Linked DNA regions of Agarilytica rhodophyticola. The protein of the gene in region 2 interacts with the protein of the main gene of each other region in a pairwise test. Links are inferred from orthologs where the notes say so. Each region holds a gene or a part of one and is shown on either strand. Other genes may lie near its edges. The genes, in order: BVC89_RS03860 and ftsA.

What was found.
Region 1: the proteins of ftsA (region 2) and BVC89_RS03860 interact in binary tests that used the Escherichia coli proteins (3 or more experiments, as listed by UniProt). The link is inferred for Agarilytica rhodophyticola from one-to-one orthologs.

Annotation. Positions count from the first base shown.
Region 1 is NZ_CP020038.1:905,649-914,943, forward strand. The notes cover bases 3,225-6,057. They hold BVC89_RS03860 (rod shape-determining protein), read left to right. Parts: upstream 3,225-4,041; coding sequence 4,042-5,073; downstream 5,074-6,057. Other genes in these bases: gatA (Asp-tRNA(Asn)/Glu-tRNA(Gln) amidotransferase subunit GatA), read right to left, coding at 3,225-3,317; gatC (Asp-tRNA(Asn)/Glu-tRNA(Gln) amidotransferase subunit GatC), read right to left, coding at 3,444-3,743; mreC (rod shape-determining protein MreC), read left to right, coding at 5,172-6,057. In the rest of the region: sulfate transporter CysZ, read right to left, coding at 1-91; BVC89_RS03840 (PA4642 family protein), read right to left, coding at 108-404; Asp-tRNA(Asn)/Glu-tRNA(Gln) amidotransferase subunit GatB, read right to left, coding at 416-1,855; more of gatA, read right to left, coding at 1,866-3,224; more of mreC, read left to right, coding at 6,058-6,086; rod shape-determining protein MreD, read left to right, coding at 6,122-6,616; BVC89_RS03875 (Maf family protein), read left to right, coding at 6,691-7,269; rng (ribonuclease G), read left to right, coding at 7,337-8,818; BVC89_RS03885 (YhdP family protein), read left to right, coding at 8,886-9,295. UniProt on the Escherichia coli protein: Forms membrane-associated dynamic filaments that are essential for cell shape determination. Acts by regulating cell wall synthesis and cell elongation, and thus cell shape.
Region 2 is NZ_CP020038.1:2,257,584-2,266,897, reverse strand. What follows is about bases 5,546-8,397. They hold ftsA (cell division protein FtsA), read right to left. Parts: upstream 7,662-8,397; coding sequence 6,429-7,661; downstream 5,546-6,428. Other genes in these bases: BVC89_RS09565 (cell division protein FtsQ/DivIB), read right to left, coding at 7,686-8,397; ftsZ (cell division protein FtsZ), read right to left, coding at 5,546-6,385. Also shown: preprotein translocase subunit SecA, read right to left, coding at 1-2,658; BVC89_RS09585 (M23 family metallopeptidase), read right to left, coding at 2,747-3,673; lpxC (UDP-3-O-acyl-N-acetylglucosamine deacetylase), read right to left, coding at 3,948-4,862; more of ftsZ, read right to left, coding at 5,228-5,545; more of BVC89_RS09565, read right to left, coding at 8,398-8,531; BVC89_RS09560 (D-alanine--D-alanine ligase), read right to left, coding at 8,550-9,314. UniProt on the Escherichia coli protein: Essential cell division protein that assists in the assembly of the Z ring. May serve as the principal membrane anchor for the Z ring.

The DNA.
Region 1 (9,295 bases), 1.3 Mb from region 2 along the record:
GTAATTCGGGCCGCCAAAGTAATTTAAGGCCTTGGCTAAAGTAAAATATACCGGTGGCTAAATTATTTTTGTATCTAGGTGGTGTCAGCATATCTTAGGTATTGGGCTTATCTTGCGCCACTTGCAGTTAAAGCTGTAATGTAGGGCCCTGAATGTCGGTGTTTGCTGATCACTTGTAGAAAAGTTTCACCGTTTGCATTTGTGCAGTTAATATCTTTTCCTTCTGCGACAAAAAACTTTACAAAAGTAGCAAAGTTGTCAGCCTTCATACCACGGTAGGCGCGCTCTAATGCGGTAAAGTGAGGGTCTGTTTCACCTACCGGCACAACTTCTAGGAATTCTCTAACGCGCTCGTCAGTGAACACTTCACCGAGAACTTTTTGTTTGTCTTTTTTCTGTGTCATTTTACTTACTTCTAACTCTCAAGTTTATTTTTCAAAATGGGGTTTAGCTGTTGTGGATTTGCTTGTCCCTTAGAGGCTTTCATGATCTGTCCAACAAAAAAGCCGATCATCTTTTTGCGTTTGACATCGTCGGCGTTGCGGTAGTTCTCCACCTGTTGAGGGTTGTCTGCCAATACTTGGTCAACAATAGATTCCAATTCACCTGCATCGGTAGGTTTCAAGCCTTTCTCTTCGATGATGGTGTCTACATCTTGAGCACCATCCCAGAGATAGTCAAACACTTGCCGACCGAGTTTACTGGTTAGTGTTTGGTCCTTAATACGAGCGATGAGTTTGCCTAATTGCTGAGCGCTGACGTTACTCTCTTTTATGGTCAGTTCTTCACTGTTTAGACGAGCTGATAGTTCACCCATAACCCAGTTAGCAGAGAGTTTGGGATCTTCGCAGGCAGCCACTACCGACTCATAAAAACTGGCCGTGTGAGAATCGCTCGTCAAAATACCAGCATCGTAAGCTGAGAGTGCGTAGTCCTTCTCGAAACGTGCCTTCATCGCATCGGGCAGTTCAGGTAGTGATGCTCGAATTTCATTGATGTAATCATCGTCAAGAATGACAGGCAATAAGTCAGGGCAAGGAAAATAACGATAGTCGTTGGCTTCTTCTTTGGAACGCATGGATTTTGCGGTATGACTATCGCCGTCATATAGGCGAGTTTCTTGATCGACTTTGCCACCTTGTTCAAGCAGGTCAATTTGTCGTTCTACTTCTTGCTCGATACAGCGTTCCATAAAACGAAAGGAGTTTAAATTTTTGGTTTCGGTGCGCGTACCTAAGGCATCACCTGGTTGGCGCACAGAAATATTGACGTCGAAACGCATAGAGCCTTGTGACATTTCTCCATCACATATACCTAAAGAAGTCACAATCGAGTGTAATTTGCGGGCAAACGCTACCGCTTCTTCCTTCGAACTCATATCGGGCTCAGATACTACTTCGATCAATGGCGTCCCGGCGCGATTGAGGTCGATTCCCGACATACCATGGTAGTCTTCATGTAAGGACTTTCCGGCATCTTCTTCTAAATGAGCGTGGTGGATGCGGATGCGTTTCTGTTCGCCATTGGCCAAATCAATATCGAGGTAACCGCCATTAACAATAGGCTCAGCTAGCTGAGTGGTTTGATAACCTTTTGGTAAATCTGGATAGAAGTAATTTTTACGTTCAAATACTGAGCGCTTACCAATATCAGCGTTGATAGCTAGGCCAAACATGGTAGCAAAGCGAAATGCTTGTTCATTGGCAACCGGCAATGTGCCGGGCATTGCCAGATCAATAGCGCTCGCTTGTGTATTTGCTTGGGCGCCAAATGCAGTGCTGGAGCCTGAAAATATTTTTGACTGGGTGGCAAGTTGTACATGTACTTCCAACCCGATAACTGTTTCCCAAACCATGATCGATAACCTATTTGCTGAGCGGACTTAATGTATGGAAGTCGGTATTTTGTTGAAATTGATGCGCAATATTGAGCAGTTTATGTTCGTTAAAATAGCTACCTATTAATTGCAATCCAACCGGTTTGTTGTCCACTAATCCACAGGGGATCGACATACCAGGTAAACCAGCCAAGCTAGTGGCGATAGTGTAAATATCTTCTAAATACATAGCGACTGGATCATTATTTTTTGCGCCCAAAGGAAAGGCTGGTGAGGGGGATGTTGGCCCGAGTATAACGTCGACCTCTTTAAAAGCATCCACAAAGTCCTGCTTAATAAGGCGTCGTACTTTTTGGGCCTTGTTATAGTAGGCATCAAAATAGCCTGCAGATAGAGCGTACGTGCCCACCAGAATACGTCGTTTGACTTCATCGCCAAAGCCTTCACCGCGTGAGCGCATATATAGATCTTCTAGGTTTTCAGGGGTGTCACAGCGATAGCCATAACGCACACCATCAAAACGAGATAGGTTAGCGGAGCATTCTGCCGGAGCAATCACATAGTAAGCGGGTACTGCCAAGTGTGTATGAGGTAGTGAGATGGACTTAATCTTAGCCCCGAGGGATTGGTAAATCTTAATCGCATCCTCAACAGCTTGTTGAACACTTGAATTGAGACCTTCGCTGAAATATTCTTGCGGTACACCGATGGTAAGACCGTCGAGTTTTTCATCGAGTTGTGCTGTGTAATCCCTAACTGGCTCATCGATGCAGGTGGAATCTTTGGCATCGTAACTGGCCATAACATTGAGCATTAGCGCCGCATCTTCAGCGCTGCGAGTCATGACACCACCTTGGTCGAGGCTCGATGCAAAAGCGATCATCCCCCAGCGAGAAACACGCCCATAGGTAGGTTTCAAACCAGTAATCCCGCACATACTCGCAGGCTGGCGAATAGAACCACCGGTATCGGTAGCTGTGGCCCCCGGTGCTAGGCGGGCTGCGACACAGGCGGCGGAGCCACCCGAAGAGCCACCAGGAACACTGTCTTCTGCCCAGGGGTTTTTAACCGGGCCAAAATAGCTGCTTTCATTGGACGAGCCCATGGCAAATTCATCCATATTGGTTTTACCCAACATAACCACGCCTGCATCCATATAATTTTGCACAACTGTAGCATTATAAGGCGGAGCAAAATTATGTAGCATTTTTGAGCCGCATGTGGTCAGAACACCTTCAGTGCAAAAAATATCTTTATGGGCGATAGGTACACCACACATAACATGTGCATTTCCTTGTGCTAATAATTGATCAGCTTTATCTGCTTGCTCCAGTGCTTGCTGTTCCGTAATAGAAATAAAGGCATTGTAATTTTCGTTAAGAGATTTGATTCTATTTAGCAAATGCTGGGTGATTTCTTTACTAGAAAATTCTTTTGCTCGCAATTTGCGGCTTATATCAGCGATAGTTAAATTATGCATTGCGTTTGCTCGTGCGCTTACGTCTATGAATGAGGAGTTGTATATGACAGATTAGGATGAAATTAATAGCGTATGGCATAGGGGTTACCCCGATTATTTAATCACCCTACTACTTACTTCACCGTGTTACTCGATTACTTTAGGAACTAGATAGAGGCCATCTTCGGTGGCAGGTGCAATAGCTTGAAAATCGTTGCGTCTATCCGCTTCGCTTACCACGTCTTTGCGGAGAGTTTGTACGGCATCGAGGGGGTGTGCCATGGGTAATACATCATCTGTGTCGACGGCTTGCAATTGGTCTACTAAACTGAGCACTTCGTTAATACTCTTTGCCGTTTGCTCAAGCGTTTCGTCGTTAATTTCTAATTTTGCCAACTTCGCCAGATTTTGAATTTCTTTCGCTTCCACACTACTCTCTCTGTTCATATCCGGGGTTATTTTTACGAGTACTGATACTCGTATCTGATCGAACGCGCTACGTTATCATATTTGCGCCTTGCTCAAAATCCCTACCATTGATAGAGTGCGATAATTTTAGCGTGATCATGGCCAGTTAACAGGTCTTACGCGAAGTTAAGCCTATAATTATTAAAAAATTGCAGCACAATAGATTTTTTAATTTTATTTATTAACATAACAACACATTGAAAGGCTTTTTAACAGCAAGTTAAAAAGCTGGATAGTGAATCACTTATAGCATCATTCAAACAGGTTATTACTCAATATGATGAAGCGTCTGCGAGGCTTGTTCTCCAATGATTTATCGATCGATCTGGGAACGGCAAACACTCTCATTTACGTGCGTGAAAAAGGAATAGTACTTGATGAACCATCTGTGGTAGCAATTCGAAATGTTAACGGACAGAAATCAGTAGAGGCTGTCGGTATAGCAGCTAAACGTATGCTGGGGCGCACACCCGGTAATATCACAGCCATTCGCCCCTTAAAAGACGGTGTTATTGCAGATTTCCAAGTGACTGAGAAGATGTTGCAGCACTTTATTCGTAAAGTTCATGAACACAGTTGGTTTCAGCCAAGTCCCAGAGTACTAATTTGTGTGCCTTGCCTTTCAACAGAAGTAGAGAAGCGAGCTATCAGGGAATCTGCTCTAAGTGCAGGCGCCCGCGAAGTGCGACTTATCGAGGAGCCGATGGCGGCGGCAATCGGTGCAGGCTTGAGAGTGGATGAAGCTACAGGCTCAATGGTTATCGATATTGGTGGCGGTACCACAGAGATAGCGATTATCTCATTGAACGGAGTAGTGTTATCGGATTCTGTTAGAATCGGCGGCGACCGTTTTGATGAAGCTATTGTTAATTATGTCAGACGAAAATATGGCAGCGTGATCGGTGATGCAACGGCTGAGCGAATTAAACAAGAGATTGGTTGTGCCTACGCGGGTAGTGAAGTGTTAGAGATCGACGTGAGAGGCCGAAATTTAGCCGAGGGGATTCCCAAAAGCTTTACTTTAAACAGTGATGAGATTCTTGAAGCCATGCAAGAGCCTCTAGCGGGTATTGTTCAGTCGATAAAAAGTGCATTAGAACTTTCTCCGCCTGAATTGGCATCAGATATTGCGGAAACAGGTATTGTTATTACGGGCGGTGGGGCACTGCTGCGTGATCTGGATAGGCTATTAACCGAAGAGACGGGGCTGCCTGTGGTTGTAGCTGAAGATCCATTGACCTGTGTTGCCAGAGGTGGTGGTCGTGCCATGGAATTAATGGATCAATACAATATTGATTTAGTCTATTAAACACATTAAATAAACTATCTCATTAGCGAGATAGTTTATTTAACAAGCCATGTTGACTTTGTTAAAAATAAGAACTCAAAAAGCTTTTTCATTGTTATTTGCATTTAAGTTGTACAATATATAGGGGAAGTATATTTTTTGTTCTAACTTTTGCGTCGGAGAATATTATTAAACCGCTGTTTTCCAAAGGTCCATCACCAGGGACTAGAACGGCAATCCTCGCCTTAGTGTCGTTAATGATATCCCTGATGTATTTATTTACCGACTGGCTTGACCCTATTAAAGGACACGCCCAGGATATTGTCGCTCCCCTTTATTGGATATCTAACTTTCCCAATCAGCTCGATGAGTGGGCCGATAATAGACTGACCTCAAGAGAGCGCTTGATCCAGGAAAATGAATCGCTGCAAACTGAAAATATTGTGCTCAAACGTAAACTTCAGCTCAATGCATCTCTCGCTGCTGAAAATGTCAGATTGAGACAGCTACTTAATTCTGCTGATACGCTTGAAGATCGAGTGCTTATCGCTGAAATTATTGGCCGTTCACCCGATCCCCTTATGCATCAGGTAATTGTCAACCGCGGCAGTGAGCATGGTGTATACGAAGGTCAGGCCTTGGTTGATGCCAAAGGCTTAATGGGGCAAGTGGTGGTGGTTGGGCAACGCAGCTCGAAAGTCTTACTCATTACCGATTCGACACATGCCTTGCCTGTGCAGATTAATCGTAATGGTGAGCAATTGATTGCCGAGGGCCTTGGCGGAAGAACCTATGAGTTGGCGCTTCCTTACGTGGCAAATACTTTAGATATTGTTGTGGGAGATTTGCTTGTGAGCTCTGGCCTCGGGCAACGTTTTCCCGTGGGTTATCCTGTTGCCGAAGTGGTGGAAGTTCTGAAAGATCCTTCCAGGCGCTTTGCTAAAGTTGTTACCAAGCCCATGGCAGATATTAGTCGCAGTCGCCATGCCTTGTTAATTTTTGATAGTCCTCCCTTAGGGGCTTTATATGAATAGGTGGGCTATAAATGAAATCTTTGAAGAGTTAATCGGTGCCTAAACGCCATCAACTAGTATCGTATTATTGGCTTGTTTTTGCCACGCTAGCACTTGGCTTGCTCGTCGCTATTTATCCTATTTCAAGTAACTATGCTCTATTGCGGCCAGAATTTTTATGTCTGTTCGTCGTCTATTGGGTCACTCACACACCCCAGTACTTCGGTGTTTTTATTGCGTGGTTTGCCGGGATGATTCAAGACCTTGCCGAAGGTGTGGTATGGGGAGCCCATGCCGTAGCGCTGTCTATTGTGGCTTACATATGCTTAGTGGCATATCAGCGTATTAAGAATTATTCGGTGTGGCATCAAACCTTATGGATCTTTGTGCTAGTGGGTTTCCATCAGGTTATGTCAAATTGGGTGTTAGGTCTGGCTGGCTATAAGGGAGAGCCCCTTGATATCATTGTCTCTACTACCGTGAGTGCACTATTTTGGCCTTTGATTTTTTTCTCGATAAATCGTATCCGTTTGCACTACCGAATGTATTAGGGCCTGTTAACAAGCCCTAGTGTGAACAGGTTCTAGCCGGCCCTCATCGATTACCTTAACTTATGGCTTAATATATGAATATTTTACTCGCCTCAAAATCACCCAGACGGCGTGAACTGTTGAGTCAAATTGGCGTCGGATATATAACAGCTGATGTTGACGTACCAGAGCAACATAACCCCACTGAACTACCTGAAGCTTATGTTCGTCGATTAGCAATGGACAAATCTAAAGCGGGCAGTAAAGTGCGACCCGACCTTCCTTCTTTGGGAGCGGATACCGTTGTATGTTGTGATGATGTGATACTTGAGAAGCCGGCACATCTTGCAGATTGTAAACGCATGTTAAGTATGCTTTCAGATCGCACTCATAAGGTGATGACAGGAGTGGCTGTTTGCTTTGGTGGCCAGCAATGGGTTGAATGCAGTATTACCGAAGTAAAATTTCGCGCCATTAGCGATAATGAGATAGAAGCTTATTGGGCGAGTGGCGAACCATGCGATAAAGCAGGGGCTTATGCTATTCAAGGTTTAGGTGCTGTGTTCGTCACCAACCTCAATGGCAGCTACTCAGGCGTGGTGGGACTACCCATCGAAATTGTTAGTAGTATGTTATCGAAGCTGGAAATACCAATCTGGAATACGGCTGAGTGATGTCGAAATATCGGCAATATGCATGCCTTAGCATGCACTTGTATTGCCATGTGTGGATAGAAGAGACATGAGCGAAGAGATTTTAGTTAATTTTGGCCCCACCGAAACCCGAGTTGCTCTCGTTGAAAATGGTGTTTTACAAGAAGTCTATGTTGAACGAGCCCATAGTAAGGGCTACGTCGGCAATATTTATAAGGGCAAAGTTGTGCGGGTGTTACCCGGCATGCAAGCAGCGTTTGTCGATATTGGACAAGAACGTGCGGGATTTATTCATGTAGCAGATATTGCACCACTTAACAAAGATGGTGTTGAGCAACGCAGCAGCGAAGATGCCGATATCCGTGATTTGCTCAGAGAGGGGCAATCTGTTCTGGTACAGGTGACGAAAGATCCTATCGGTACCAAAGGCGCCCGTTTAACTACCCATTTATCTGTTTCTGCGCGCTACCTGGTCTACATGCCAAATACTGATCACATCGGTGTTTCCAATCGCATTGAAGATGAGGATGAGCGGGAACGGCTCAAATTACTCGTCAATGAGTTGGCAGAAGAATATAAGGAGCAATATCCTATTGGTGGCTTTATCATTCGTACTGTTGCCGAAGGTGCATTAAAAGAAGAATTGCAAGCGGATATTCCCTTTGTTTTTCGTCTCTGGCATGACCTTGAAGACAGCATTAAAGCGGCTAAAGCTCCTTCTATTATCTATGAAGATATGCCGCTCTTTATGCGGACTGTGCGAGATTTAATGCGGCCAAACTTGGAGCGTGCTCGCATCGACTCGCGTGAGTCCTTTGCGCGTATGCAAAAGTTTGCCAAACACTATGCTCCTGAAATTGGCGCAAGATTAGAGCATTATCCCGGTGAGCGACCGCTATTTGATCTATATGGCGTGGAAAATGAAATTCAAAAAGCCTTACAAAAAAAGGTATTACTCAAGTCTGGCGGCTATTTAATTATCGAGCAGACCGAAGCAATGAGTACCATTGACGTTAACACTGGTGCCTTTGTTGGCCATCGTAATCTAGAAGAAACAATCTTTAAAACCAATCTCGAAGCCGCTGCCGCAATAGCGAGACAACTTAGAGTGCGTAATCTTGGCGGTATCATTATTATTGACTTCATCGATATGAGAGAAGAGGAGCATCAGCGGCAGGTGTTGCGCAGCTTCGAGAAACATATGGAAAAAGATCGCGCTAAAACCACGATTACCGGAGTGTCCGAACTTGGTTTAGTGGAAATGACCCGTAAGCGCACGCGAGAAAGTTTGGGGCAAGTACTATGTGAGACTTGCCCTGCCTGTGGTGGTCGCGGTCAACTTAAGTCCGCGGAAACGATTTGCTATGAGATCTTTAGAGAGATTTTGCGCGAAGCGCGAACCTACGATAACGATAAATTCTTAGTGTTGGCGTCTCAAGTGGTAATTGATCGCTTGCTTGATGAGGAATCGAGTAATGTAGCAGATTTAGAAGTCTTCATTGAGCGTACAATTCAATTTCAGGTGGAAAGTATGTATAACCAGGAGCAGTACGATATCGTTTTGGCGTAAGACTATTAGAATGATGTGTGAGCTTAGGTATTGTGCGGTAACCAGAGTAGTCGTGTAGAAGAAAGACGTGATTAAATTTCAACAAAAACATTGGCGAATGATCTCCAGAAGATTCTGGGGAACTGTCTTTGCCTTGGTAATTGCGTCGGCGGTGTTTATTCAGTTAGCTCGTCAAGCTTTCCCTCTACTAACCGATTACAAAGAAGAACTAAGTGCTTACTTAGGTAATAGCGTTGGCATGGATTTGGAAATCGCTTTGGTGGATGCCAGCTGGTCTGGTTTGAAACCTAAGCTTGAACTCAAAGGAGTGCATGTCAAAGCGAAAACAGGTGAGTCGGTTTTTATTGTCTCTCAAGCGACGGCAGAGCTGAGTATTATTGACTCAATTATCGACAGGCGCCTAGCTTGGCGCCAGTTGAAATTTGATGGTTTTAAAATGGCGCTAGTACAAGATGAACACGGCGCTTGGTCTGTTCC
Region 2 (9,314 bases):
ACCTGAACGTACATAGGGACGTTCAGTGTCTACCACTTCCTGCGGTTGCTCTTCACTTGGCGTTAGCTGAGACACCTGCTCATGTTCCATTTTTAACTTTTGTTGTTCAGCTTCTTCATGACGTCTTCGATCCATTTCTTCCACTTCCTGCTCAGACATAGGCTCAACACGGAAGAGAATACGAGTGACATCATGCTTTAAATTATCCAACAGCTTTTGAAACAGCTCGAAAGATTCTCGTTTGTATTCCTGCTTAGGATTACGCTGAGCATAAGCACGCAGACCAATACCTTGACGTAAGTAATCCATATTCTGCAAATGTTCCTTCCACAATGTATCCAGCACTTGCAACATAATCTGCTTTTCAAGGGTGCGGATAATGTCACCAAAACGCTCAGCTTTCTGGAGGTAGACGGCGTCTACAGCCTCGACAATTTTCTTACGTAGGGGCTCTTCAAACAAATTATCGTCTTCATCAAGCCATTTTTGGATCGTCAATTTAATACCGAAATCGTCTTCTAGGGCACGCTCCAAACCTTCAATATTCCATTGCTCTTCAATACTCTGAGGCGGCACAAAACCAGAAATTACATTGTTGACCACATCATCTCGAATACCGGCGATGGCGTTTTCAATATCATCAGATTCTAACAACTCATTACGCTGGGTATAGATAACTCGGCGCTGATCATTCGCCACATCATCGTATTCCAATACTTGCTTACGATAGTCAAAATTGCGGGCTTCAACTTTTCTCTGCGCTTTTTCAATGGCGTTGGTTACCATACGGTGTTCGATGGCCTCCCCTTTTTCCATCCCCAAAGCTTGCATGAAATTGCGCACTCTTTCTGAGGCAAAGATACGCATTAGATTATCTTCCAGAGATAGATAAAAACGCGATAAACCTGGATCACCTTGTCTACCAGCACGGCCACGCAGCTGATTATCGATACGGCGCGATTCATGACGCTCGGTGCCGATAATATGTAAGCCACCTGCTGCAAGAACGGTCTCATGACGTTTCTTCCAATCTTCCTTAATGCTGGCAACCTGAGCATCAGAGGGCTCTTTTAACTGTGCGATTTCTGCTTCCCAGTTTCCTCCCAAGACAATATCAGTTCCACGACCAGCCATGTTGGTGGCAATAGTTACCGCACCAGGTATTCCGGCCTGGGCAATAATATAGGCTTCTCTTTCGTGTTGTTTGGCGTTTAATACTTCGTGTTGTATACCAGCAGATTTTAAACGTCGAGACATAGCTTCTGACGTTTCAACAGAGGCCGTTCCCACCAAAACAGGCGCATTTTTGCTACGAAACTCCTTGATATCGGCAATGATAGCGTCGTATTTTTCATCAATACTTAGGTAGACAAGGTCATTTAAATCTTGCCGGGCAATCGTTTTATTGGGTGGAATAACAACCACTTCAAGGTTGTAAATCTGCTTGAATTCATAGGCTTCGGTATCCGCTGTACCAGTCATACCGGCTAATTTTTCATAGATACGGAAGTAATTCTGGAAAGTTGTGGAAGCAAGTGTTTGGCTTTCTGCCTGAATTTCCACCCCTTCCTTCGCTTCGATCGCCTGATGCAGCCCTTCAGATAAACGACGGCCAGGCATAGTACGACCTGTATGTTCGTCAATTAATACAACCTGACCATTTTGGATGATGTATTCGACGTCGTTGTTAAACAGCTTATGTGCTTTCAATGCCGAATGGACGTGGTGCAAAAGGCTTAAGTTACCGGCGTTATATAAGCTATCATTCTCTTCCAGTAAATTATTTTTCGATAACCACTCTTCGACTAACTGATGGCCGATCTCGGTCAGCTCTATCTGGCGTAATTTCTCGTCGATGGTGAAGTGGCCTGTAATCTCGATCGGCTCTTCGACGCCTTCCGGTTGTTGAGGCTGTTCTACCAAAGAAGGAATTAACTTGTTCATCGTGCGGTATAACTCAGAACTATCTTCCGCCGCACCAGAAATAATTAAAGGAGTTCTAGCCTCGTCAATAAGGATTGAGTCTACTTCGTCCACCACAGCAAAACTGTGGGAACGCTGCATGCGATCCTCTTTACGCAAAGCCATATTGTCGCGCAAATAATCAAAACCAAATTCATTGTTGGTGCCATAGGTAATGTCCGCATCGTAAGCAGCGCGCTTGTCTTCTGGGTGTTGCATCGAAACAATAACACCTACCTTCAGATCCAGCGCCTCATATAAAGGCTTCATCCAGTTAGCATCCCGCGCGGCAAGATAGTCGTTAACGGTAACGATATGGACACCATTTCCCGGAATAGCATTGAGATATGCCGCCAGGGTAGACATCAAAGTTTTACCTTCACCGGTACGCATTTCTGCAATACGGCCTTCGTGTAAGGTCATGCCTCCCATAAGCTGTACGTCAAAGTGACGCATTCCCATAAAGCGCTTACTCGCCTCTCTGACAGCAGCAAAAGCGTCCGGGAGAATCTGATCTAGAGTTTCCCCTTTATTGAAACGCTCTCTAAACTCTGCCGTTTTTGCTTTCAGGGCATCTGCGTCTAGTGCTTCATAGGTCGCTTCTAATTCATTAATTTTCTTAACGACCTTGCCCATGCGTTTTATTTCACGATCGTTTTTTGACCCAAAAACAGCTCTAAAAGTTTTTGCTAACATATGACGTCCAAATAACGTGGTTTGAGTATTACCACTATATGGTTACTAAATATTGTTTTTCGAGGGGGTGGGAATTATATAGGAGGATTCAGCGACTTGCGCGATGAATATATGTGGACGGATCGACAGCTCGGCCATGTTTATAGACTTCGAAGTGGACGTGAGGACCAGTTGAGCGACCACTTGACCCCATAAGGGCAATTACTTGGCCTTTTTTAATAATATCGCCAACTTTTACTAAGTTTTCTTTACAATGGGCATAACGTGTAGTGAAACCGTTGCCGTGATTCACTTCTACCATCTGGCCATAACCATAACGTTCACCCGACCAGGTCACGACACCCGCTGCAACAGATACAATATCAGAGCCTTGCTTACCGGCAAAATCCACTCCGGCATGCCAAGCAATACGCCCAGTAAATGGATCAGTCCTACGACCAAATTTGGAAGACATCCAGCCAGACTTGATCGGTCGACCAGCGAGGAAAACATCGCTCTGCAACTTACGTTTCGCCAACAGAGCCTCAAGTACATCGAGTTGCTGTTGTCGATCTTCAATTTTTGCGCCCAGCTGACCAAGCAATAATTGCAGATCATTCTGGCTCGCCAGGGATTCATCATCAAGGGCAAGTTCGGGACCACCAAGTGCGGGCACGCGGCTAAAGTCAAATTCGCCTTTGTCTAACTTGGCCATTGTGGTCAATCGTTCGCCCAAAGCGTCTAGTCGTACAACTCTAGCCTGCAATTCAGCGACTCTTAATGTCAGCGCGGCCAACTTACGTTCAGCTTCTTGTTTTACATCTTTGACTTCTTGTTCTTGCTTGTCGAGCGCACTTACCCAAGCTTGAGTAATGCTGGAATCTATGTTTTTGTCGTTTTTAAGTAGCTTGTGGTAGCCCAGGTAGGAGCCGATAGGTATTCCGAGAAGACAGATTGATAAAAAGGCACGGGTCCACCCGCCAACATTAAAACTGCGGGTGCTGTTATGACGCTTGCTTATAACAATGATCTTCATCTGGCAAAAAATCGATAAATTTGGTCTTTCCGAGTAATTCTAAGTATATAACACACTTAAACAAGTACACCCAAATAAGTACAAAAGCATCCCAATTTGTACTAAAGACGCATAAAATTTATTCTTTTGGCAACGAACAAGTCCCCATTTCCGTCACCCACTCTCGTTAAAGGATGTGAATCATGGCACAAATTTTTATTAAATACCAATATTGACAGTTGATGATTTTTACAGCCAAGTAGTGATTTGGCCTAAAACCACTATAAATATAGGCCTAAACCGCCGCCGCAAGTGGTTTTATATAAGAGATTGGAGATTCGTTATCTTCTTCAAAAGTGACCAAATCCCAGGTATCGGTGCGCTTGATTAACTCAAGCAGAGATTTGTTGTTGAGTGCGTGACCAGATTTATGTGCGCGATATTCACCAATTAAACTGGTGCCAAGTAAATATAGATCACCGATTGCATCTAGTATTTTATGTTTAACAAATTCATCTTCGTAACGTAAACCGTCTTCATTCAATATCCGATATTTATCAACAATGATGGCATTATCAACACTGCCACCCTTAGCAAGACCTTTGGAGCGCAGGTATTCCACTTCATGCATAAAACCAAAAGTGCGTGCTCTGGACACTTCCTTAACAAAAGAAGTGCTTGAAAAGTCGACATTGGCGTCTAATTTCCTGTCTTTAAATACTGGATGATCAAAATCTATACTAAAATTAACCTTAAAACCATCAAAGGGCAGAAAAGTTGTCTCTTTATCACCATCTTTGATCGTTAGTTTCTTTTTAATGCGGATGAATTTCTTAGCAGCGTTTTGCTCTTGTATGCCTGCTGACTGAATCAAAAATACAAAAGGCCCTGCACTGCCATCCATAATGGGTACTTCATCGGCGCTAACTTCAACTATGGCATTATCGATACCGAGACCTGCCATCGCTGACATTAAATGTTCGACGGTGGATACTCGAACCTCACCGTTCATAAGTGTAGTGGACAGCGTGGTATCGCCAACATTTTCAGCGGCAGCTTTAATATCAACTGCGGGATCAAGGTCAACCCGTCTAAAGACAATGCCATAATCGATTGGCGCAGGCCTTAGTGTTAAATGAATCTTTTGCCCCGTATGCAAACCAACACCTGTGGCTCGGATCTCATTTTTAAGGGTTCTTTGTTTGATCATACGAAGGGTCTCTATTAAAACGACTGTCGAAAAGGCCGCGCATCTTACCAGAAGCTGATACTATGTCCAAATATTTGGCTACGTATTAAACAGCAATAAAAAGTAATAGTCCAACCTATGCTTAATTTTCACGTATCAATCTATCTACGCCTATAGTTAACCCTTTCCTTGTGTAGGCTCGTCCTTATGAAAACTAGATATTCGACACGCCAACATACCTAAAGTTCGAGAGCAACTAAGTAACACGAAACGCAATACGGAACGGGGAATTCCGTGCTGGATAACAATAATCCAGCATCGAGTTGCTCTCTAAAACATGCTCCCTAAATCTTTTCCTTAGAACTTAAGAAGAATGCATCAAAAACTTAATCGGCTTGCTTACGCAAAAAAGCAGGGATATCTAAATATTCCATATCATCTGCAGGTGGCGTTTGCTTGTTTTGAGCTGTCGCCGCTTTTTTCGCGCGTAAAGCAGGTGGACGATCGAGAGCGGCATAATTTGGCTGACCATCGGCACCACGGGTATTATCCACAACCACTTTAGTTTCAAGCTTTTCTTTAGCAATCGGCCCGCCTAAACCTGTGGCAACAACAGTTACGCGAATCTCGTCTGTCATCTCAGGCTCAATCACGGTACCAACAACAACAGTCGCATCACTGGAAGCAAATTCTTCAATGGTATCACCCACCTCGGAAAACTCGCCTAAAGATAGATCCATACCTGCGGTGATATTAACAAGAATACCACGAGCCCCCTGCAGATTAACATCTTCTAATAGTGGGCTTCGAATTGCAGATTCAGCAGCTTCTCTCGCACGTTGCTCACCGGTAGCATGACCGCTGCCCATCATTGCCATGCCCATTTCTGACATCACGGTGCGAACATCGGCAAAGTCAACATTGATCATACCGGGACGGATAATAAGATCCGCAATACCTTGCACTGCTCCCAGTAATACGTCATTTGCTGACTTAAATGCATCAAGCAAGCTGGTGGTTTTACCGAGCACAGCAAGTAACTTTTCATTAGGTATGGTAATTAATGAGTCGACGCGATCTTGCAATTGCTTAATACCTTCTTCTGCAAGCGCCATTCTCTTTTTACCTTCAAAAGGAAAAGGCTTAGTCACTACGGCAACGGTTAAAATCCCCAGCTCGCGAGCCACTTCAGCCACAACCGGAGCACCACCGGTACCAGTACCACCACCCATACCAGCGGTAATGAATACCATATCCGAACCATCAAGCACTTCGGCAATGCGCTCTTTATCTTCCATCGCCGCTTGACGTCCAATCTCGGGATTGGCTCCCGCACCAAGACCTTTAGTGATACCACTACCAAGCTGTAACACCGTATCGGCATTGATATCTTTCAGTGCTTGAGAGTCCGTATTTGCACAAATAAACTCAACACCTTCTATCGAGTTTGAAATCATGTGCTTAACAGCGTTGCCGCCGCCGCCGCCAATCCCGACGACTTTTATCACTGCATTTTGTGGGATATTATCAACTAATTCAAACATATGCGTTCCTCTTCTTTCCCCTTAAATTCTTTTTTGAAAAAATTTAAAAATTTTTTCTAAACCACGATTTAATTTTGCTCATTGTGCTTTCACTCTCTTCGCTTACAAAAGATCCCTGCACACCTTTTTCTTTGTCTTTACCGTATACCAATAGGCCAACTCCTGTAGAATAAATCGGATTGTTAACTATATCTTTTAAACCTTGTATATCTTGCGGCGCGCCTAAACGCACAGGCATGTGAAAAATTTCTTCGGCCAGATCAATAACACCTTCCATTTTGGATGTGCCACCGGTCAAAACAATACCTGCAGCAATTAAATCTTCATAACCGCTACGCCTTAATTCCGCTTGCACCAGGGTGAACAACTCATCGTAGCGAGGCTCCACCACTTCTGCTAAAGCTTGTCTGGATAAATCTCTCGCCGGCCGGTCTCCAACGCTTGGCACTTTAATGGTTTCTTCTATACCTGTAAGTTTCGCCAAAGCACAGGCATAACGTATTTTTATTTCTTCAGCATGTTGCGTTGGCGTGCGCAAGGCCATAGCTATATCGTTGGTTACCTGATCTCCAGCAATTGGAATAACACCGGTATGACGGATAGCACCCTCTGTAAAAATAGCAATATCTGTCGTGCCACCGCCAATATCAACTAAACAAACGCCTAATTCTTTTTCATCATCTGTTAACACCGAATAACTCGAAGCGAGTTGTTCTAAAATAATGTCTTCTACTTCAAGGCCACAACGGCGAATACATTTTTCAATATTTTGTGAAGCATTGACGGCACAAGTCACTAAATGAACTTTTGCTTCTAGCCTAACACCTGACATACCAAGCGGCTCTTTCACCCCTTCTTGGTCATCGATCAAATATTCCTGCGGTAAAATATGCAGGATTTTTTGATCTGCTGGAATCGCTACTGCTTGTGCAGCATCGATAACACGATCAAGATCTTGCGGATACACTTCGCGATCTTTAATCGCCACAATGCCATGTGAATTAAGACTGCGAATATGGCTGCCGGCAATCCCTACAAATACTGAGTGAATTTGACACCCCGCCATTAATTCCGCTTCTTCTACTGCACGCTGAATCGACTGTACAGTCGACTCAATATTCACCACGACACCTTTTTTAAGACCCACAGATTTATGCGAGCCAATGCCAACTATCGACAACTCGTTTGTTGGAGAGATTTCTCCGACGATAGCCACAACCTTGGACGTTCCTATGTCCAAACCTACAATCATTCTTCCTCCGCTTGAATTCGCCATCGTCTCACCCTAAAAATTTCATAATTATTGTGCTGCACTTGCGGCAACCAAGGCCGACTCTTTCCATTTCACTGCCAAGCCTTGCTGATAACGCATGTCAATACGCAAGATGTTTGTTTTTTGTTCTTTAAGATGTTGTTCATACACGTATTGAAAATTTTCTAACCTCTCATAAATGCGTTGTCTACCCAAAACTAAACTAAAAGTTTCATCGATCTTGATTTTCCACGAACCTTTGTTATCGACACTAATCCCCGTTACTTTTAGTTGACTATTTTCCAAAATTTCCGTGAATACTAAATAATTTTTAGTTAACTCATGACTTTGTGCCAATGCACCTGATAACAAAGGCAAGTGCATTAAATTTTCATTGGACTCAACAATAACTAATTTTCCATCATGGCTGATATAACCATTGTCATTCCAACGAGCGATAGGACGATGCTCCTTAATTTTAAGTTTAATACTATCTGGCCAAATTCGCTCGATTGATACTTCTTCAATCCATGGATTTTTTTCAATTGTTAGTTTGACATCGCCCAAATCCAAATCCACGAAACTCCCATTGAGTCTTGAGGATATAATATCTTGTAACTGTTGTTGCGATACAAACTTAAAGTCACTCTCAATTTTTACATTTGCTAATGGGCGATTAGCCGCCGCTGACGCCTTTTGATAAATGCTTTGCCAATGCACTTGGCTACCGCCGTAAGCGACACTGGCCAAAAAAGCTGCCAAAACAACAAAACGTCCCCATTTAAAAGGCGGCTTTTCCTCTTTATTTGGCTGTCTAGTGGCTCCGCGAGCGCTAGCACGAGCTCCATCGGCCTTTTTTCCTTGCTGTTTATCGTATTTACGCGTCTTTTTCATAGTATTTAAACAATCAATTTAAGCACTAGCGTCTGTTGTAGTTGCAAGTATTTCTAATAAAAGCTCACCAAGCTCCAAGCCTATTTTTTTAGCCGACATAGGATAAATACTGTGACTAGTCATGCCCGGTATGGTATTTACTTCCAACAGATAAAATTTGCCTTCTTGATCTTGCATAAAATCTACTCGCCCCCAGGCTTGACAGTCCAGAGCGCAAAAAGCTTGTATTGCTAGTGCTGATAAATCCTCTTGTTCTCGCCGAGTTAAATCCTCTGGAAATATGTACTGAGTTTCGTCAGAGAAGTATTTGGCATCGTAATCGTAAAATACATTATTGGTTTTTAATTCTATAGCCGGTAATGCAACACCGTTTAATATACTCACAGAAAATTCTCTGCCTGTGATTTTTGTCTCAGCTATAACGTTTTTATCGAAGGGAAGCGCATTTAAATAGGCTTCTTTCAATTCATCGGCTGTACAAGCACAACATATTCCTAAACTGGAACCTTCATTAGCAGGTTTTACAAAAACTTCACCGCCAAGATTATCCAGTACTGAAGACCAGTCACTTGATTCACTTAACACGGCATATTTTGGTGTAGGTAAACCTACGCCTTGCCATATATGTTTAGTTTTCAATTTATCAAGGGCTACCGCCGAAGCAGCAACACCGCTGCCGGTGTAGGGAATATCCAAAAGCTCAAGCAGTGCTTGTGCTTTTCCGTCCTCACCACCAATACCGTGTAGAGCAATAAACACTCTATCGCATTTAATGGCAATCAA